DNA from 3 places in the Agaribacter flavus genome. Region 3 is predicted to be linked to each of the others. Evidence: predicted binding sites of a transcription regulator. Region 3 holds the regulator's gene; each other region holds the start of a gene.
The links. The regulator sigma-54, encoded in region 3, starts transcription at its own class of promoters, with help from an activator protein. The targets are predictions, from matches to a motif close to GTTGGCACGNNNNTNGNNT.
Positions count from the first base shown of each region.

Region 1: the regulator sigma-54 is predicted to act here: its motif matches at 2,083-2,101, upstream of glnK (P-II family nitrogen regulator).
Region 2: the regulator sigma-54 is predicted to act here: its motif matches at 2,771-2,789, upstream of ACFOHL_RS09625 (flagella assembly protein FlgT).

Region 1 is NZ_JBHRSW010000043.1:53,763-61,178, forward strand. It holds gene ggt (gamma-glutamyltransferase) at 1-223, opposite strand, end outside; gene ACFOHL_RS15300 (ammonium transporter) at 429-1,667, opposite strand; gene glnK (P-II family nitrogen regulator) at 1,695-2,033, opposite strand; gene mrcB (penicillin-binding protein 1B) at 2,217-4,526, opposite strand; gene ACFOHL_RS15315 (methyl-accepting chemotaxis protein) at 4,862-6,928, opposite strand; gene ACFOHL_RS15320 (lytic murein transglycosylase) at 7,182-7,416, shown strand, end outside.
Region 2 is NZ_JBHRSW010000015.1:36,142-43,557, forward strand. It holds gene ACFOHL_RS09615 (ligand-binding sensor domain-containing diguanylate cyclase) at 1-1,909, shown strand, start outside; gene ACFOHL_RS09620 (LPP20 family lipoprotein) at 2,075-2,524, opposite strand; gene ACFOHL_RS09625 (flagella assembly protein FlgT) at 2,830-4,014, shown strand; tRNA gene ACFOHL_RS09630 (tRNA-Arg) at 4,070-4,146, shown strand; gene smrA (DNA endonuclease SmrA) at 4,170-4,751, shown strand; gene ACFOHL_RS09640 (ArnT family glycosyltransferase) at 4,820-6,367, opposite strand; gene ACFOHL_RS09645 (hypothetical protein) at 6,377-7,416, opposite strand, start outside.
Region 3 is NZ_JBHRSW010000008.1:45,330-52,745, reverse strand. It holds gene mgtE (magnesium transporter) at 1-62, opposite strand, end outside; gene ACFOHL_RS06790 (HPr family phosphocarrier protein) at 140-412, opposite strand; gene rapZ (RNase adapter RapZ) at 414-1,283, opposite strand; gene ptsN (PTS IIA-like nitrogen regulatory protein PtsN) at 1,315-1,758, opposite strand; gene hpf (ribosome hibernation promoting factor) at 1,766-2,053, opposite strand; gene ACFOHL_RS06770 (RNA polymerase factor sigma-54) at 2,080-3,597, opposite strand; gene lptB (LPS export ABC transporter ATP-binding protein) at 3,674-4,402, opposite strand; gene lptA (lipopolysaccharide transport periplasmic protein LptA) at 4,399-5,007, opposite strand; gene lptC (LPS export ABC transporter periplasmic protein LptC) at 4,979-5,536, opposite strand; gene kdsC (3-deoxy-manno-octulosonate-8-phosphatase KdsC) at 5,540-6,094, opposite strand; gene ACFOHL_RS06745 (KpsF/GutQ family sugar-phosphate isomerase) at 6,094-7,053, opposite strand; gene ACFOHL_RS06740 (calcium/sodium antiporter) at 7,059-7,416, opposite strand, start outside.

The DNA of each region.
Region 1 (7,416 bases), on a different contig from region 3:
CCAACATAGCGTTAGCAGCAATGGCAGCATCTATTGCATTCCCGCCATTTTTTAGAACATCTAAGCCCACTTGGGATGCCAGTGGCTGGCTTGTCGCGACCATGCCATGCTGTGCAATGACTTCTGAACGTGTCGCAAACAACTCGCCTGTTACCCTATCGTAAGCACGTAGTTCAAAACAAACCAACGCTAACAAAAAAACGAACAACAATCTTTGTTTCATAAGTTACTTACTTATTGTTTTTATTATTAAACATAGCATAACAAAAGGAACGGTGCACGACGAGAATGTCTTGTATACATACAGAAAACCCCGCTTATTTGCGGGGTTAACATTAGCACTAAGGAATAAAGTAGGCGACTGAGTTTTTCTTCTTCTGTCTTATTCTTATTATTTTCAGTCTGCCCTTTACACTTCCCTAAGTATATTAAGAACGCTTAGTAGTAAAATCTGGGTAAGCTTCTAAACCACACTCGCTCATATCCACACCTTCGTACTCTTCTTCTTCAGAAACACGTACGCCGATGATAGCTTTGATGATCGTCCAAGCAATGAAACTGGTGACGAACACCCAAACAAAGATAGTTAAAGCACCAATGATTTGACCAGAGAAAGTAGAGTTTTCGCCATTAGTGATAGGCACTAATAATAGACCTAATAAGCCCACTACGCCGTGAACAGAAATCGCACCCACTGGATCATCAATCTTAAGCTTATCTAGACCAATAATGCTAAATACGACAAGTACGCCACCGATTGCACCAAAAATAGTCGCTTGTAAAGCAGTAGGCGTTGAAGGCTCAGCAGTGATTGCAACTAGGCCAGCTAAGGCGCCGTTTAATGCCATAGTTAAGTCAGCCTTACCGAATAAAACACGAGCAATAAGTAGAGCTGCAACAGAACCACCGGCCGCCGCTGCATTGGTGTTCATAAATACTACCGCTACCGCGTTAGCACTTTCTACCGATGCAGTTGCTAATACAGAACCACCGTTGAAACCAAACCAGCCCATCCACAAGATGAATGTACCAAGAGTAGCAAGTGGTAAGTTAGCACCTGGGATAGCAACAACTTTGCCATCAGCAGTGTATTTTCCTTTACGTGCTCCTAACACAAGCACACCTGCTAAAGCAGCAGCCGCACCAGCCATGTGCACGATACCAGAACCCGCAAAGTCTGAGAAACCAAGGTCACCTAGTGTGTACATACCAAACACAGGGTTTCCGCCCCATGTCCAAGAGCCTTCCATTGGGTAAATGAAACCTGTCATCACAACAGCAAATAACAAGAAAGCCCATAGCTTCATACGTTCTGCTACAGCACCAGAAACAATTGACATGGCAGTAGCAACAAATACTACTTGAAAGAAGAAGTCAGCTGAAGGCGCATAAGTTGCAGGTTCTTCTGCACCCGTCGCACCGTCCGCAGTGATACCGCTTAAGAAAATGTCGCCGCCATACATAATCGCATAGCCGCAGACCATGTACATGATACAAGCGATAGAATAAAGCGCGATGTTCTTGGTTAAAATTTCAGTTGTGTTTTTTGCGCGAACAAGTCCGGCTTCTAACATAGCAAAACCGGCTGCCATCCACATGACTAAGGCGCCGCAAATTAAGAAGTAAAAGGTATCTAATGCATACCCAAGTTCGAATGTGATTTCCATTATTGTTCTCCGTAGTTAGTTAACGCATTAAAGCGCGTCTGCGTCAGCTTCACCGGTACGGATACGCACCGCTTGCTCAAGGTCGTATACAAACACCTTACCGTCACCAATTTTGCCCGTTTTAGCTGCACCAACAATGGCTTCAACTAAGCGCTCAACTTGGTCGTCTTGTACTGCGATTTCAAGCTTAACTTTTGGAAGAAAGTCAACTTGGTACTCAGCACCACGATAAAGCTCAGTATGCCCCTTTTGACGACCAAAGCCTTTAACTTCAGTCACGGTTAAACCGTCGATACCAATTTCAGATATCGCTTCACGAACATCATCTAGCTTGAAAGGCTTAATGATTGCAGTGACTAATTTCATAGATTGCTCCTGCTATTATTGAATGTGTAACAAATTATTAAGAAACCGAATTCAAAGAGAGTGCCAACTTTGTAAAAGCAATATAATCATACACTTACAAAAATAGACATTAAAAAAGTAACAGACAGAGGGCATATATTGGTGCAAAACAAAAAATAAGCACCATTTTGGTGCCGCCTTATGTTAGTTAAACAGCTTTTCCCACCATGGCTTTTTATTGCTTTTCTTTGGCTGAGCTTCTTCTGTTAAAATATTGTTACATTTGCTTTGTAAAGGCAAGTAAGATTTGATTGCGGGTAGGCTCACCACTTCCCCGCAACCAGGTGAGGTTAATTCTCCTGAGCTCGCATTAAAATGAGCAATCGTTAAACTAGGAGGAAAACGTTGTGAAAGGCTTTTAGGTGTTTGTCTGCGCTGAAAATCACTAAAAATCTCCATAGCACCGGTCGCACCAGACATATTTACCGGTTTATTTTCATCGTTGCCTAACCAAATAGTCGTAAGCAAATTGCGGTCAAAGCCAGAAAACCAACTATCTCGATAATCGTTTGTAGTGCCCGTTTTTCCAGCCATATTCACTTTTGGGAATCGTTTACCTAGACGCTTAGCCGTACCTTCCTGCGTAACTTTGTGCAGAGCATAGCTTAACAAATATGCAACATCGCTATTGATACTTTGAGATTGTTCAGTATTTCGTCGCCAAATGACTTCATTGCTATTATTCACAACTGCACTAAGTGAGTGCAATTTAATCTGTTCTCCCTGATTAGCTAAGGTTTGGTAGCTTTGATTTACTTCAAGCGGTGATAGTTCGATGGCACCGAGCGCAATGGAAGGTAACAAGTCAACTTGTTTACCTACCCCTAGGCGCGTAAGCGTATTGATCACCTCCTCCAATCCGATATCCATTGCAACATTGACTGCCGGAATATTGTAAGAATGCACCAATGCATCGATTAACAAAACCTTGCCTCGAAACTGTTTATCGGCATTTTGCGGTTGCCATGTTTTCCCCGCCTGATTGGCAAGTGTTATTGGTTTGTCTTCGATTGGCGAGGCCAAGTTATATCGCTCGGGACGACTGAGTGCAGTTAGGTAAACAATCGGTTTGATCAAGGAACCAATAGGGCGCGAGGCATGCAAGGCTCGATTGAACCCCGCATAAGCGGTATCTTTACCCCCTACGATCGCACGAATCCCGCCAGTGTCAATATCACTCACTATCATCGCCGCCTCAAGCTCAGGTAATGCAGTATTTTGCTTATCATTTAGCACTTTTTGTACTGCCCCTTCAGCCCGCCTTTGCACGTTAATATCCAAAGTCGTATACAGCTTAATGCCTGACTCTCGTATTTCTTGCGTATCAATCGCTTGCTTTATTTCACTTTTGAGTTTATCCATAAAAGCGGGATGTTTGCCCGAAGCCAAGCTTCCACTCTTATAGGTCACAAGTGGTGCATTAATTGCTGTTTCATATTCACTTGCGTCTATATGTTGAGCATCAAAGAGCATGCGCAAGACCAAATTCCGGCGTTCTTGCGTGCGCGCGTTGTAACGTACTGGATTGTAATAAGAAGGTCCTTTAACCATCGCGACAAGAGTGGCAACTTCTTCCAAAGCTAATTCTGGCACCGGTTTGTTAAAATAGAAGTGGCTCGCTAAGCCAAAACCATGTACGGCCACTGCGCCATTCTGCCCTAAAAATACTTCATTAATGTATGCATTAAGTATTTCTGCTTTGGAATACCTAGCATCGATAACAATTGCCATCGCTGCTTCTCTTATTTTTCTGAGGTAACTGCGCTCTCGTGTTAAAAAAAGATTTTTAACCAGTTGCTGGGTAAGGGTACTGCCACCTTGTACTGTCTTACCCGCCGACAAATTAGCCACTAGGGCGCGAAGAATACCTATTGGTGATATCCCATGATGCTCATAAAAAGCCTTGTCTTCGACTTCTGTTAGTGCAATTTTCAAGATATCCGGAATGGAGCCTTCTTGAACGAGCATACGATCTTCATCTAATCCCCCCACTAGACGAGACACCAACCATGGTTCAAGCATGATTCTTCGAGACTTCTGCTTACTCGAAAGCAGGTTGATTTGAGAGACTTTTTGCGCTTGCCAAGTGATTTCTACAATGCGCTCTGGTGCGTCAATATCAATGTAATTGAACGCGCGGCGATAAATTTTTAGTTTATTATCTTTGAAAGCATATTCACCGACAGATACAACGGTATTTACCTTCCTGTATCCTAACAGTTGAAGCTCATCAATTATCTCATTTGGACTTATTTCTTGTTGCACTGCAATAACCATGGGACGGGCATAGACTTGCGCGGGCACCTCCCACTTGTTACCCGAAAACCGCTGTTTCACCTGTGCGTCTAAATAAAAAAAGTAGCTACCCAAAGCAACAATGCTAACAAGCAGAATTTGAAAAAAATGACGTTTAAACCAGCGAAAAGGCGCCATGAGGAAATAGTTAACTTTCAAATTGAGTGAAATTCCCATTAAATTTATTGGCTTGATACCGTGTATTATTGTTTTTTAGGGACATGTCCACGTTTGTCACCTGCATTTTTCCGACCTATTATAGAAGATGCACTAATATAAAAGAGCCTCAACAGGGTGTAGGGTAGCATTACATGATTATGAACTCTATTGCTGTGACTTCAATGCCATGCGCTGGTGCTTTGATGTGCATGCAAGCATGTAAGTAAGGGACAGACCAGAAAATAATACTGGAGTATCGGCTTTGATTGCACATAGCAGTAAAGAAGAAAGCTGAGGCGGCTATGCTCCTCGCGAAAGCATAGCCAAAAAAATGATTAGGCTAGCTTAAATTCGGATACGTGTTTATCGAGCTTTCCAGCAATACTGCTAAGTTCTTGGGTATCCGTGGTTGTTGACGCGTTGGTTTCACTGATCAACTCACTATCATCTCGAATGGCAACAATGCGCTCATTTATTTGATTAGAAACACTTGATTGCTCTTCAGCCGCAGTCGCAATTTGTATCGCCATTTGCATGATTTCGTCCAAGCGATGCTTCACAGTATCAAAAGACTGCGCAGTTTCTGACACTATTTCCCTCGCTTGAGAGTTTTCTGTTTGTAAATTGGTCATGTTTGAGGTGGCTTTTACCGCACCAGCTTGTAAGGCTTCTATTTGATTTCTGATCTGCTCTGTTGATTCTTGAGTTCGACTCGCCAAACTGCGTACTTCATCTGCGACTACCGCAAACCCTCTTCCCTGCTCGCCAGCCCTTGCCGCTTCAATCGCTGCATTCAATGCTAGTAGATTCGTTTGCTCAGCTATCCCTTGGATCACATTTAACACGTTACCAATTGATTCACTCTCCTTGCTCAACGCTTCAATCACTTCCGTCGTTTTGCTCAACTCTTGAGTGAGTGACGACATCATTCCATCGCTTTGTTTTGCTTTATTCACGCTTTCAATCGAAACATCATGCGCTTCTTGCACCGAGCGAGAAGTATCAGATGCCATAGTCGAAACAGATTGAATGGTTGCTGTCATCTCATTAATAGCAACAGAGATACTGTCAGTAGCGGCCAATTGATTCTGCGATAAAGAAGCTGACTTATTCATCGCGTCTACCATACTGTTGGTCGTTACATTAATTTGATGCGATTCTCTGCCGACTTTGCTGAGCGTACCGGTAAAACTAGCCAATAGTGAGTTAAAGGCTTCGCTCAATTCTCTTAGCTCATCTTTACCATCCAATACCAAGGTGGCAGACATATCTTTCTCGTCAGCGAGATAATTGAACTTCTCAACCATTTTTTTCAGTGGGTGAGTGATACTTCTTGCAATTGTGGTAGAAGTTATCATGACAACTATTACAAGGCTAATAAGTATAATGGCCGTAACAAACACTTTTTCATTAGATTCAGCGATCAACTCATCTTTTTTGTCTATCAGTTCGCCTAAAACAACATTTATTGTTTCTTCATACAAGGCTAATTCTTTTGCTGTCATTGACGCCCAGTCGATATTAGGATCAACTGGTACAGGTTTATTTTGTTTGTTGTATATATCGCTTCGAACAAATAGTCCCACTTCAGAAGCAGCCACATAATTGGGGTGTTGAAGCATTTCGTTAAATGCATTCAAGCTCTTAGGCGGCGCAAAGGCTCTAAATAACTCCTGTAAATACTGTATCTTATTTACGCTGCTGTATATTTCACCAAAGATGTAAATGTCTAACGCATTATACATCGAGGCAAAAACCATACTGTTGTGAAAAGACGTTTCCATGCTCGCTTGCAAAAGATTGTAGTACGCGTTTGCGGTGTTACTTAATTCTGGGTTTTGTGACGATAGTGCGGCTATTTCGCTCATAGAATTCACCAAGCGTCGGATAACCACTGTCATTTCCCACATGGTATGCAATTCTCGACCAAAGGCGGGGTCATTAACAAATGCTTGTGAGGTATGCACTTGTTCGTCAACCGCTGTTCTTATCATTTTTAAATTTGAAAAGAAGCCTCTTAATTGTTGGATGTTTTGGTGAAGCTTTTCAAATTTAGCGAGGGAGAGATCATTGTCCTTGATAAACGCGATATACTCACCTTCAGCAGCCAAAGATTTTCTGCGCGCTTTATTTAGTAAGGCATTTACATCCTTGTTGTTGTTTCTCTCTTGATCGATGTGAAGCCTACTGTAAAACGCCTCTTCTAGCAGTGCTGCAAGCAGAGGATACGATACATCTGCATAGTCAAGTACTTCGTTTAATTGCGTTATCTTTTCTTTTTGTTGTACAGCATCAATGAGTCGTTCAGTAGACAACGCCATGATTGCCAATAAAGGAATAATCACCAAAATGAGTATTCTGGTTTGAATTGATAAGCTTCTAAGCTTGTTTAACAGGTTCATACTATTGTTCACCGCTTTAAATGGGTCATTTCACGAATAGTCAAAACTCCCCCCCTATCGCTGAATTCCTTGTTTCACGAGAAATAAGTAGAGGGTTGCTATCCTTTTGATAAATGTCATCGTCCAATATGACATCCATTTCAACTCACTTATTAACGGAAAATCACTCATTTACTTTAGCGTTTATTGACAAGATAGCGATTGAGAACTGGAAACCTTTTAGTTAAAGTGCTGACTAAGGAAATACGAGTACATGTTTGCAGGAATTTTTTTGAAAAAACTAATACTGAGTCTCAGCTGCATTGCCACATTTTTTTCATTTGCTTCCCACGCAGATGAGCTTGAGGAACTCATAAGTAAACAACGTGATAATTTTGCTACTTGTTTGACGTCCAAAGTCGATGAAGCCCTAGCCAGCGGTGTCAGCCAATCACGGATTGATGCGGAGTTTGATAAGCTTGAATTTGTATCGCGAGTCATTGAGTTGG
Region 2 (7,416 bases), on a different contig from region 3:
AATCCTAAATGAGTCAGATGTGCTTGTATCCACGGATCAAGGTTTGTGGCTGTTAAATGAAGACTTACAAGCAAAACTTAGTTATGACTTCTCACATGATTTTGATAAAGATATTTCGCATTACGCCATTACCTCAATTTGTCATTGTGGTACGCAGGATTTAACATTTTTAGCGTCTTCGGCGGGCTTGGGTGCAATAGACCATGTTACAAATACAGTGGAACACTACGATTTAAAGGGAACAAAAATTTACACCTTGGCAAAAGCACGCAATGAAAAACTTTGGTTGGGCACATATGACCAAGGCTTGTTGCTTTATGATCCGCAACAAAAGCAAGTACTCGCAAGTTATCCAATGCCCCATGTGTCTTATATATTGTCAACTCACGGTAACCAAATATTCGCCTCGACAATAGATGGCTTGTACGTACTCGAACAAGAAAATGGCATAGTCGCGCATTTTCGTGCAAATGGAGAAAACTCACTCCACGCTCAGGCCATCACGTCTGTATTGGCGTTATCTGATGGTGATTATCTATTGGGCACACTAGGCAAAGGTGTCGAACGAATGAGTACTGCAGCGGAGAACACCAATGCTTCTTTTACGCGCTTATTTACAGACACGCCCATTGCAACCTTATCAATTGGAGCCATGGAACAGGATGACCTAGGTAACATTTGGCTCAGCACCAACAAAAACATTGTTAAAATAAGTCGGGACTTAAGCAGAATAGAGTTTTTTGATGGCTATACAGGCGTGAATTCCTCTGGGTATTTTATTGGTGCTCATGCGACAGACAAGTTTGGAAGAATATTTTTTCCTGGCGTATCGGGTTTAAGCTATTTTCACCCGAGTGAGATACTCAAGCCCAAAGGACAGCCATTAGTACAATTTACAAAGTTCAGTACTATTTCTCATGGCAGTCAACATGCTCATGACGAAACCCACTCGTTAGCTCATCACCTTCTTAAACCTCTCGACTCGATGCACGTATCACCCGATGTCATCATGATGTCAATCGGCTTTGCAGCAATTGAATACAATGCACCCAACAAAATCAAATATGCCTATCGTTTACTTGGTTTCGATAAGCATTGGCGAGAAATTGAAACCGACAAACAAGAGCTAACTTTTACCAACCTTTCTGCAGGTTATTATCAACTGCAAGTGAAATCGACCAACCCCTATGGCGAATGGTCCGGTACACCCGCAACATTACAAATTGAAGTTACTCCGCCTTGGTGGCAGCGAAAGCCGGTCATTATGGTATTCGTCTTAGCCAGCTTTGGCTTTTTGTATATCCTCTACAAATGGCGAGTTTATAGTCTAGAGCGTCAGTCTGCTCGATTAACTAAATTAGTTGAAGAAAAAACCAGCGCGCTAACAGAAGCAAACATGCGACTGCGCGAGCTTGTTACCCTAGACCCACTCACCGGTATTCTAAATCGAAGAGGCTTTAACCAAGCGGCAGCGCGCGACTACGCTGCACAAACACGAACACAGCTAGCCAGCTCAATCATTATGTTTGATATCGACTTCTTTAAAAAAGTGAATGATTCATACGGCCACGAAATAGGTGATATTGTTTTAAACAAATTGTCAGATTTTGTGAAAAGCCAATTAAGATCTTCCGATGTTTTTTCTCGCTGGGGCGGCGAAGAATTCATCATTTTATTGCCAGCTACTGAGTTAGAAGTCAGCACCTGTATTGCTGAAAAGTTGAGAAAGACTGTTTCCGAACAATTACTGACAGCGAGTGAGCGAACGATATCGTTGACAATCACTTGTGGTGTAGTCGAAGTGTCAAATAGTGAAAACTTGGAAGAGGCAATTAGAAGAGCAGATGCCCTGCTCTACCAAGGCAAAAACATGGGTAGAAACACCGTGGTTAGCCAGTTTAAAATATAGCAGTAGAGACTCAAGTAAGTTTAGCGTTGTTCAAAAACACAACAATCAAACAGGCAGAACGTTGTCGGTTTCTATTCGCAAAAGAGGCAAAACTTTTCCCCTCAAATCAGTACTTCTGGTTTCAGTAGAGTTATACCTTACGACAAACATATTCCTGCTCCAACCCTAGTAATAACTGACTTTTCTGATTTTTTTGGGTTTGGCTGTTGATAAATATAGATCGTATACCGTCGCCATATTTAACTCTAACTCTGTTGCATAGGTATCTTCACCAACGGGATAGGTTTTTACTACTCTTGCACCACGGATCACGCCTTCAACAGAGGATTGAAGCTGGTTGTTTGTTAACACAAGATTGGCTAACGATTGTTCACCGTCAACTTTTTGTCCATAAACTTGCTCGGCTAACTCTCGATATGCATCGAGCTTTGAAGCTTTGATCGCTTGCAGTCGCTTAATCGAAGCATCCCCACCCAATTGCGCATTTATTGGTGCGTAACCAACAGCCGATAGTATTGGGTAACTCTCGGGTTCAATTGTTTCCCACTCAACATGTTTAGTGAACAGTGATTGGCAGCCACCCAACAGCAACGTGCAAATACCAAACGAAATCATGGCTAGGCTCTTGCATTTCAAATAGTTAAATGACCAACGTTTATCAAATATATCACGCATGTTTCAGCTCTTTTTTATCGGCGATCACAGCAAATATTCTGCAATTATCAAATAGGGATTATTAGTGATTTAGCAAAGCTTGTGCCAACGCTCAGTCAATATAGATACAAGATGTGAAAAGGTCTTTAGATGCTAGGGTCTGTTGACCTTTGGTATCAAGCACAAAAATACACATATTTCAGGGGATCTGGCATGGGAGTTGAATATGTTCCAAATAGTAAGCAAGGTGAGAATGGTCTATCGCTATGACGAATAAACAAAGTAAGTGCTCATGGGCAATTTCAGTACGTATAGTTGGGTTTTACCTGTTTTGTATCATTGCCGGTACCCCCTATACCTATGCAGCATGGTTTTCGGCAACAGGCCAAGCTGTTGTTGTTGACGGCAATAAAGAACAAGCCAAGCAACAAGCCACGCAAGAAGCAGTAAAACAAGCTTTACTCTTTGCTGGCGCAAGTGTGAGAAGCGTACAGCAAATAAGCAATGGTCTACTCACAAATGACCATATCGAAATCCGTTCAGGTGGAGAAGTTAATAGCGTCGAACTCATAGATGAAATATATCAAGATGGCGTTGTGTCTGTGTCGATTCGTGCCGATATTTTTGCGCAAAAAAATCAATGTAGTGCTGCAGATTACACCAAAAGACTAGCTACAACATATTTTCCGATTCGCTACGAAGCACAAGCGAGTATAGGTGGAATTAATAAATTGGGCGGTGAGCTCGCCTTACAAATGCAAGACATGATCAATACCTATACGCCCAGTATGCACCTCTCACATATTGAACCTTATGTATTTGACTGGCATCAGGCAGACATCGCCCATCATGCAAAGTTTTTAGCGAATAAAACGAATACCCAATACGTGCTAATTGTCACCTTAGACGACATTAGCGTAGATACTTCCAAACCTTCCGCATTCGAGTTTTATCGTCAGGCAAAACATGCAAGAGCCTTCAATTTTACTCTCAGTTTGATCAATGGTGCGACCGGTGAAAACCTATACACACAGCAATACAACTCAAGATCACCATGGATGTTTGATACACATGAAACGGTAGATGTGAGCTCACAAGACTTTTGGCTAAGCCAATATGGGCAGAATATAAAAGAACAACTGCAATCCAGTATTGCTGACCTCGAAGAGTTTGCACTTTGTCAACCGACGATGGGCAGAGTATTGGCAGTAGCAAATAACCAATTGCAAATTAACCTCGGCCGCACGCACCAAGTACAAGCCGGTGATCAACTTACCTTGTTTAATGTTAAGCAGATTTCTGACCCATTTGGTCAGGAGTATCGTCAATTTGTGCTGCATCCGACCACATTGGTGGTGCGACAAGTGTTCAGTAACACAGCGACAGTATCAGCAATAGATAATGGGCTACTTGGTAATGTGCAACCGAATGATTACGTAGCTCGGCAATAAGATTCGCTTTGGGTATTTTCAAAAAACGGAAATTTCGTTAGGATATCCGGCTAAAGCGTCCTTAGCTCAGCTGGATAGAGCGGTCCCCTCCTAAGGGACAGGCCGCAGGTTCGAATCCTGCAGGACGCGCCATTGAATTTGCGTAGGAGGCGGTGATGACCAGTGAAGCAAACGATCTATCCTTTTATGAAGAAATGGCTGACGTAAAACCTCTAGTGGTCAAAGAAAAATTTATCAACAGCAGTTCTCGGCCTCCGTCCTTAGCACAAACCCTAAAAAGACAAGCAATTGAAAAACAAACGGCGTTAGACGATAACGGATTAAGTATTGAATACGTCAATCCCGTTGCTCCTCTGGATTTCATTTCTTACAAAAAAGACGGCGTGCAAGAAGGTGTATACAAGAACCTGCGTTTGGGCAAATACCACATAGATTCTCGCTTGGTACTCAAGCATCTGGGATTTGATGATGCGCGTTTAAGCCTGTATCAAACGATCACTGAGTGCCACGAAAGGGGTGTGCGCACACTACTTATTGACCATGGGATAGGAAAAAACAGTCAACCCTTTCCAGCCTTTATAAAAAGTTATGTCAATCAGTGGTTGCAGGAAATGGACGCCGTCATAGCTTTTCATACTGCGCTAAAACAACATGGAGGCTTAGGCGCGGTGTATGTGCTTCTCAAAAAGCACCCAAACCAAAAACTACTGAATAGAGAAAAGCATCAAAAGCGTTAGTGGCTTACAATCAGTAGATTCTAGTTAACCTGATGTGATGCCGAAAAGGGGCAAACCATCACATCAGCTTAGTTTTTTTCAAGCGCGACAAATGCCCAAATGTCATTTTGGCTGATTATTCGCTTTTTACCATTTAATTCAGCCATGTCTGCTATTCTCACAATGGCAGCGTTGTATTGCGGATAAAAACCTAACTTTGGCCTCATGTCAGGTGCTTGACAACCCGTAACAAACTGCACCGCATTATTGTTTCGGGACTTAACGACTATGTTTCGCCCGCCCTCTTTTCGACAATAGTCTTCGATAGACATCAGTAGTTCAGCAAACTCTGGATAGTCTTCTCTTTCGTTATAGGGTTGACTAAGTTGTATATGAACATAGCTCAGCATTGACAGAACATAAGGAAGTAACACGACAATTTTGTATCGCACTCTATTTAATTTATGTAAGTATGGTATGAGTACTGTATTAGTCGAAACATTGACGATAATAGATAGCATTAGTAACAAACTGATGGGAACCCAATATCTTTCAGAGCCACCAATTACCATCAACATATTCATTAACACCATTGGCATGATAATGACCATTGAACCAAGATTTGTCACATTTAAGGGAAAAGCAAGCGCAACAATACAAGCTGACAGCAATAGGAAAATAATACTGCCCATTGGGAGCTGATCCAGTTCAAACAAATGTAAAAATGGTAAAAGCTCTCTGGGGATCAGGAAAATAGCATACCAAGTAATGTTCTCGCGAGCCGTCGCGATGAGTTCAGGTATCGTTCTAAAACGGCTTTCAGGATCCTCAACCACTAACTTAAATAGCATTTGTACCTGACTCACTCCGTCAAATCCGAGGTTTGTCTTGTCTATAAAACCGTTGCGAATGTTCCAGATAGCGAAAATAACAAAAAAACCAAGACAAAATAGAAATGCTTGTTTTAGGTATTGCAGGGGTTGGCGCGAAAAATAACGAAAGACGATCATTGCAAAGGGGATAAAAGCGATGCCAATCAAGCTCCCTTTTAGCATCATCCCTAGTCCTAATACAGTACCTAAAGTAAAAGCCTTTTTTTGACTGAATTGAACACCAGCTGTTCCCCAATACCGATGAATAAGCAACAAGCTCAAAACACACCAGACGAACACGGGCATTTCTGCGAGGCCTGTCCGCGAAAAATGCCAATAAAAAGGGTTTATCGCGAAGAGTAAGAGCGCCATGTCCGCCGTATTTTTACTCTGCGTGACACCGCGGACAAAATGCCAAATTAGCAGCAAGCCACACAGTGAACATAAAATAATGGTGTACTTAACTGCATACCAATTAATGTCACTGCCATCACTTATCATAACAGCAGGCATGAGCAGAATCGGCATTCCCGGTGGCCATAAGGTATGTGGCACATAATATTCTGGTGACAAACTTCTAGTGTAACCATTACCGATGTACAAATTGTACGAGATAGCTAAGTAATTTTCGGCATCATTTGAATTGAAGGTTGAAAAATCAGGACGTGCATTGGGAAACAAACAATATAAGATGCAAATCAATGCAAAAATGTAAACGCGTTTGTTGTCCAAATAGTCGTAATTTGTCATTCGCGTATTTAGCATCTACAGACCCTAGTCTCGCACTTGCTTCTTGAGCAATGTAGTTTCTATAAATCGCAAAACCCAAATACCGCAGGATACAACAATCAAAGGGAAAACCACATAACTGTACCTATACTCACTATGGATCAGCGTGTGCATTGCCCAAGTGCTGACAACGGCCATGTTGATTATCAAAATATTTCTATTTTTTAGTAAAGTCAGGCTCAATAGCCAAACAACAAAAAGTGGCAAGGCAAAGACGAGACTCTTAGTCGTCGGCACCCAAGAATAGCCAGGAACATAAGCCCAAAAACGCATGGCTTTTTTGAATAGCAGCTCTATTTGACCTATCGGATCGTCCGCAATATTTTGGATAGCTAGGGACTTCCAATATTTGTCTCTTTCATACGCATTCATATCCACTGTTTTGGCTTCGCGCTCATTGAACTCAGGAATTTTACGTAGTGCCGCAGCGGGTAAATCATCGCCGGGTAAATACGTACCTTCGTGTAATGCGAATCCACCCTGTGTTGTAAACGGAATAAATGCGGAAAAATGCTGATAGTTCACGATCGGTAAGCTCACGTATATCAACACAAACGCAGCAAATGATGCCAAAACCTTGCCAAGATGCCTTTTATACCACCATGCAACAAGACCAAATATGCCAAGCACAAACAATAAACTTGAAGCCCTAACATGAAGTAACACAGCTAAACTCAAGCCAATGCCTAACATTAACCATAGCGCTCTGCCACTGACTTCCTTACCGATAGAAATCAATAAACACACTGCCAAAACGATAAAAAATGCGCCAATTTGTTCAGAAAAATAGTAGCCGTGTAAGTAACTGTATGCCGGCCATATAGACCACAGCAATACAGCGACGCTCGGAATGATTAGGCTTTTAAATTGCTTTGAAAAACACAACACGATAATAAAGCACGATAAAACATGTAGAGCCAAATTCATCCATTGAACCGCTTCTACACTGCCCGTCAAACAATAAGCCGTACCAAATATTGCTGGCAGTAAAAACCCTCTCTCAGGATTATATGCATCATTTAAAG
Region 3 (7,416 bases):
CGATAGGCGATAGCGTTCAGTCTTTCTTGCGTGTTGGTGATAAGTTCTGCGACTTCAGACATAGAAACCCTTTCTTTTCCCTTATCTGAGTATACCACCGAATCGGTGACAATTGTGTGAATCTTTGATTTTTAAGAATTTATTCGTCTTCGTCAAACTTATTTTCAATCAGTTTTACGACTGCATCCATGGCAGACTGTGCATCATCACCCGAGCACACGATATCAACGGTTTTACCTTGCGAGCTTTCAAGCATCATCAATGCTAATACACTGTTTGCGGGTGCTTGATTGTCATCTTGGATAAGTAGTATTTCGGCAGAATGCTGGTTAGCTAGTTGAACAAGCTTTGTCGCTGCCCTAGCATGTAAACCCAGTTTATTGACTATTGTTACCGAGCGTTCAAGCTTCATACTATTTGTTCTCAAGTTCTTGTTTGACACGTTTCAGTTCACGGTGTTTTATTTGCACGTCACCATGACTCGCTTTGAAAGCTTCTGATAAGCTTTGCGCAACAAACACTGAGCGATGCTGCCCACCAGTGCAGCCAATTGATATGGTCACATAGCTGCGGTTGTTGCGTTCTAGGTGCGGCAACCACGTTGCGATAAAATTTTGGACTTGCCAAATAAACTTCATCACTAAGGGTTGTCCAGACAAAAATACTTCAACAGGTCCGTCCAAGCCTGTTAGGGGACGAAGATCGGGATCCCAATGGGGGTTGGGTAAAAACCTCACATCAAAAACATAGTCTGAATCTTTGGGTAAGCCATATTTAAAACCAAAAGATTCGAATACAATGACCAAATCAGCCGTTTTCTTTCCTAGTACTCTCTCCCTAACTAGCTCCGCCAGTTCATGTATGGATAGCTGATCCGTATTAATTTTTAAATCGGCTTTTTCTGCGACGGGCCTTAATATTTCTTGTTCAGTTAAGATGGCATCCGTAAGTGAGTTACTCAATTTAAATAGCGGATGAAGGCGCCGAGTTTCGCTGTAGCGCTTAATTAATACGTCATCACTTGCGTCGAGGTATATTATCGTGATTTCGCAAAAATCAGGTAAATAGTCGAGTACTTCGCTCACTTCTTTCTGCGCACGAGGCAAATTTCGAACGTCAATACTGACTGCTACTTGTTCGTGTTCATCTGAAATAGCACTAACTAGTGTGGGCAGTAAATGAACAGGAATGTTGTCGACACAGTAGTATCCGAGGTCTTCGAGTGAGCGTAATGCTATTGATTTTCCTGAGCCTGATCTTCCGCTGATGATAAGTAGTTTCACTGATAACCTCTCGCTTGGATTGGGTAAGTTACTAAGCTAGCGCTGCCACAATCTCATTTTTATTTTGTGCGCGTCGAATCGCTTTCACAATTGATTTGTCACTGAGTTTTTGTGCAATTCCCGACAAGGCGCGTAAATGGGAATCTGCTTGTTCTTTGGGTACAAGTAATGCGAAAAAAATATCAACAGGTTGATTGTCTATGGCGTCAAAATCAATAGCATGGTCACTGGTAACAATGATAGCAATAACATTTGAGATACCCTCTATTCGCCCGTGAGGGATGGCAATTCCGTTTCCAATGCCGGTACTCCCCATGCGCTCTCTGCAGAGTAAGCTATTGAGCACGTCTACTTGATTGAGCGAGGGGTGCTGCTTAATAGCAATTTCGCTAATAATTTCAAAAATTTTCTTTTTGCTTTGGCATTCGACCGAACATTGCGTTCGGTCGAGCGAGATTATGTCAGAAATGATCATATTTGACTTAGTGTCGTTTTAGTTTCTCTTTATGCTTAATAACTTGTCGGTCTAACTTGTCAATCAAGCCGTCGATTGCTGCGTACATATCAGTATGCTCCGAATTTGCAAATATTTCACCTCCGCTTATGTGTAAGGTTGCTTCAGCTTTTTGGCTTAGCTTTTCCACATTCAAAATTACATGAACGTTGTTGATGTGGTCAAAGTGGCGTTCCAGCTTTTCAAACTTAGTGTCGACGTAATTACGCAGTGAATCTGTAATGTCTACGTGATGACCAGTTAAGTTAATTTGCATAATGCTAGGTCCTCTTTAGATTGAGTCTAGATAAGACTTTTACGTTGGTTGGAAGGGGGAATGTTTAACGATTCCCTATATTTTGCGATTGTTCGCCGAGCAACTTTAATTCCTTGATCGGCAAGCAATTGGGCAATCTTACTATCACTGAGGGGTTTAGCCGGTGGTTCATCGGCAATGAGCTTTTTGATAAGCGCGCGAATTGCTGTGGACGAGGCATTTTCGCCGGAGTCTGTCGCCACGTGGCTTGAGAAAAAGTACTTTAATTCAAATATCCCCCTGGGAGTATGCATATACTTCTGCGTCGTTACACGCGATATTGTTGATTCATGCATATCTACCATTTCTGCCACATCATTTAATACCATGGGTATCATTTTTTCTGGGCCTTTTTCAAAAAACTCTTTCTGTCTGGACACAATACAATGTGACACTTTGAGTAGGGTTTCATTTCTACTCTCCAGACTTTTAATAAACCACTTTGCTTCTTGTAAATGTGACTTAATAAATTGTGAATCGTTCTGATTTTTTGAAGTTTTTGCTATTTGAGCGTAGGTTTCGTTCACCGCAAGGGCTGGTAAGGCATCGTTGTTCAGTTCCACCATCCAGATACCTTTGTTTTTATATACATTGACATCTGGTACAATGTATTCAGGCTCTTTAGTTGAGATAGCGCTACCTGGTCGAGGATTCAAGGTTTTTAGTAAGCGCATCACCTCTTTTAACTGCTCTTCCTTTAACTTGGTTTTACGCATCAGAGTGCGATAATCCTTGCTCCCCAATAACTCTGCATACTCTTTAATCAAGTCTTTCGCTTCTTCTAGCCATGGCGTACCTTGAGCAAATTGCTTGAGTTGAATAAGCAGGCATTCTTGCACGTTTCTCGCACCTGAGCCGATAGGATCAAGTAATTGAATACGTTTTAGTACGCACTCTACTTCTTCGATTTCTACTTCTTCGTTGTCGAGTGACTCAACTATTTCTTCACAAGAACTTGTTAAGTACCCTGATTCATCAATCGAGTCTATAATGGCTATCGCAATACTTTTATCTACTTCTGTGAAATGGCTCATCTGTACTTGCCAAAACAAGTGATCCTGAATGGAGTCGGTCGTCTCGCCTTGAAAAACAAAATCTTCATCAGGGTTACTTCCGATCATTTTTACCGGCGCTGAGCTGGAGCCAAGATACTCGTCCCACGAACTGTCAATGGGAAGATCATTGGGTAAATCACCATTTTGAAGTGCATCGTGACTGTCTACCGCATCTTCCATACTGACAGATGTATCTGATGAGGCATTGGTTTCCCCATTGGTTTGCGTTTCTGCATTACTGCCGGTAGAACTGTCGTCACCTTTGCTATTAGTCGCATCATTTTGCTCAAAATTTGCTTCGGACAGTTCAAGGAGAGGGTTGGATTCTAGCGCCTCTTGAATTTCTTGTTGGAGGTCAAGCGTAGATAGCTGCAACAGTTTGATAGCCTGTTGAAGCTGGGGTGTCATGGTAAGTTGTTGACTAAATTTTAACTGTAACGAGGGTTTCATTACTTTCCTTTTTTTACATCTAAGCCGAAATTACATCTGGTTACAGAACAATAATTTAAAGCTACCATGCAAAGACCTACATCGAAAATTGTTCGCCAAGATACACGTCTCTAACTTCTTGGTTTGATAATACATCATCTGCACTACCTGAGGCTATTAGAGAACCATGGCTAACGATGTATGCGGTTTCACAAACGTCTAGTGTTTCTTTCACATTGTGGTCTGTGATCAGCACACCAATGCCACGATCTTTTAACTGATATATAATCTTCTTTATATCACTAACAGAAATTGGGTCAACACCTGCGAAGGGTTCATCGAGCAAAATAAATTTGGGGTTTGCTGCTAAAGCTCTCGCTATCTCTACTCTTCGCCTTTCTCCACCAGATAAACTCATGCCTAAATTATTGCGAATATGATTGATGTTGAAGTCGTCCAATAATTCGTCAGCTTGCTGTTCTCGTTGTTGGTTACTCAACTCTTTTCGCGTTTGCAATATGGCCATTAAGTTTTCAAATACAGTTAATTTTCGAAAAATAGAAGCCTCTTGTGGTAAATACCCGATACCATGCCGCGCGCGTTCGTGCATAGGCAATAATGACAGATCATTTTGGTCGATGGATATTTCCCCCTTATCGAGCTGCACAAGACCGACTATCATGTAAAAGGTAGTTGTTTTACCAGCTCCATTCGGGCCAAGCAATCCGACTATTTGCCCTGTAGACACTTCAATGCTTACATCACGTACTACTTGTCTGGATTTATACGATTTTGCGAGGTTTTTAGCACAAAGCGTACTACTCATTTTTCATTGCCTTTGTCTTCGCTATTGTCAAAATCGCCTACGCTAATGACAGTACTGACCGTTTTTTCACTGTTTCCATCTGTGCTTGCGATGATTTTTTGTTCAGTCATGTTGTATGCAATACTATCAGCGGAGACTGTAGAGTCATTTTGAGAAATTTGCGCGTTACCCGTCAGGCTGATCTCGCGTGTCGCCACGTCATATTTTATAGAACTTGCTCGCGCGGATACTAAACTACCATCTTCTAGTTTTTGTTGATATGTGGCTGCTTGACCAATAGCTGAGATGACTTCTTTGCCCTTGCCAGCAGCAGCATTCATTTCTACTCTATCAGCAGTTATTTTTAGGCTGCCCTGTAAAATCAATACCTCGTCCACAAGGACTGATGTTTTGCTTTTGCCGTTGAGCAACTGGTTTCGAGAACGAATTTTAATCGTCTGCTGAAAGTCTGTTGCAATATTGTGTTGCGTTTCCTCTGAGTCTGATTGCTCGTCAGCTTCTTGCGCGACTGCGGCGGTAAAAACAGCGAAAAGTAAGGCAGAAAGGGCTACCTTACTAGTTGTTTTTATGCAGTATCTATTGCGGAAAATACTGGCTTTGAACATGTTGCTTTAACTCGTATTGTTGTGTGGCTAAATTACCTTGGATACCAATGCTTTTCACTGAGTAATTGTCACCGAAAATTTCTACTTCTTGATCCGAAAATAAGGTCTTTTGGTCGAGGTTTATTTCTATGTACTCTGTTTGTATCTGCTTGACGAATTCAGTGGTATTTAAGTTGATAATTTTTACATTGTGTTCTAATTGAATTCTACTGCTGCCGTATAATGTGCCTTCTTCAGCGGTAATACGCCAAGGTTCGCCAGATTCAAGAAACACAGTATATACCGGATTGTCAAAAACCATAAACCCTAGTTGCTGATAATGCTCCATTTTGTCAGCAGACACTTGATGACTGAGTAATCCTTCGTCATCATAAAGCTTACTGTCCAAATTAATAGCTTCATACGTTGGGGTCATCGACAACTCACTGTCAGTTTGACTGGGGGGCTGTTCGTCATCGTATATAATGAACAAGTAAAGACCTAAGACGACAGAGAAAACGAAAGCGACACTCCAACCGACTCTATTCATAGGCTATACGCTCGCACTGTGTTGCTTGTATAAGGCTCCGCGAGCCATTAATATCAAATCGCAAAACTCTCTCACTGCGCCACGACCGCCTGCAAGCGAGGTAACAAAATCTGCTTGACCCAATATATAAGGATGGGCATCGTTGACAGCAACTTTTATCCCACTGTTGTCAAATAGCCCAATATCGGGCATATCATCACCGATACTTGCAACGGATGATTTTGTGCAATTTAATTCGGTCATAATAGCTCTGATGGCTTGGCTTTTATTTTCCTGCCCTTGTACTATGTAATTGACGTTTAGAGAGCGCATTCGCTGTTCAACGATATTTGACTGTCGACCCGTGATAACGGCAACTTTGACACCTTCACTTATCACTGCTTTGATACCATAACCATCTTTGGTATTGAATGCTTTTAGCTCTTCACCGCTATTGCCCATGAATACATAGCCGTCTGACAATACACCGTCGACATCAAGTACCAAGAGTTTTAAATCTTTACAGGCTGTTAAAATATGTGAAGGCACTTTTCCATATAATGTGTCGACTGTATTCATTAGATAACGCCTGTTTGTAAAAGCATGTGCATATTTAATGCGCCAACAGGTTTACCTACTTCATTGGTTACTATTAGAGCATTGACTCGTTTTTCTTGCATCATGTTCACTGCGTCCATGGCAAGTGCACTAGCGGGAATAGTGTAGCCAGGAGTTGTCATTACATCTTCAACGGCAACGGTATGCAAATCTACTTGTTTATCGAGAGTCCTGCGTAAATCGCCGTCAGTAAATACACCTATCATCACATCATCTTTTACTATTGATGTTAAGCCTAGGCCTTTTGATGATATTTCGAATAAGGCTGTTGAGAGCACATCATCGTACTGCGACACAGGTACTGCTGCACCCGTTACCATGACATCGGCTACGGAGAGCAACAAGCGTTTTCCTAACGAGCCTCCTGGGTGAGAAAAGGCAAAGTCTTCTTGTGTAAAACCTTTAGATTCAAGCAATGCGATTGCTAACGCATCGCCTAACACAAGTGTTGCTGTGGTACTGGTTGTCGGCGCTAAACCAAGTGAACAGGCTTCATTCTTAATGTTTAAATCCAAACTAATATCCGCAAATTTAGCTAGGTTGCTATGCTTATTATTGGTAATAGCCAGTATCGGGATTTTTAATCGCTTTATAGATGGCAGTATGTTGAGAAGCTCAGAGGTTTCACCACTGCTTGAAATCGCGACTACTACATCCTCAGTGCCAAGCATGCCTAAATCACCATGATTTGCTTCAGCTGGGTGCATAAAAAATGAGGGCGTGCCCGTGCTTGCCAATGTCGCGGCAATTTTATTGCCGATATGCCCCGACTTTCCCATACCGGTCACCACGACTTTGCCTTTGCATCTTTGTAGTAAGGTACATGCTTCTGAAAAGTCTTCATTTAGAGACTGACTCAATTCGATAAGGGCATTTACTTGGTTTTCAAAGGTACGCCTTGCGGATTCTAGATAGCTCATTGTTCTCACATGAATAAGAAGTATTGGTAAGCGAGAAAGCTAATAACAAAAATGCTACCTTCGATTCTTGATATTCGCCTTGAACCGCGAATATTGAAGCAAAAAATGAATAGCAGCACAGTTAAACCCAGCATGATCATGGAGTCTCTACTTGAAGCTGAGCCGTCAATTTCCGAAGGCATTATCAAACCAGGCATGGCTAATACAGCTAACAGGTTAAATATGTTTGAGCCGATAATGTTACCAAGTGCTAAGTCGTCTTCTCCTTTTAGTACTCCGGCTATACTGGCAGCCAACTCCGGTAAGCTAGTACCTATGGCAATAATTGTTAGACCAATCACCAAATCACTAATCCCAAAATAT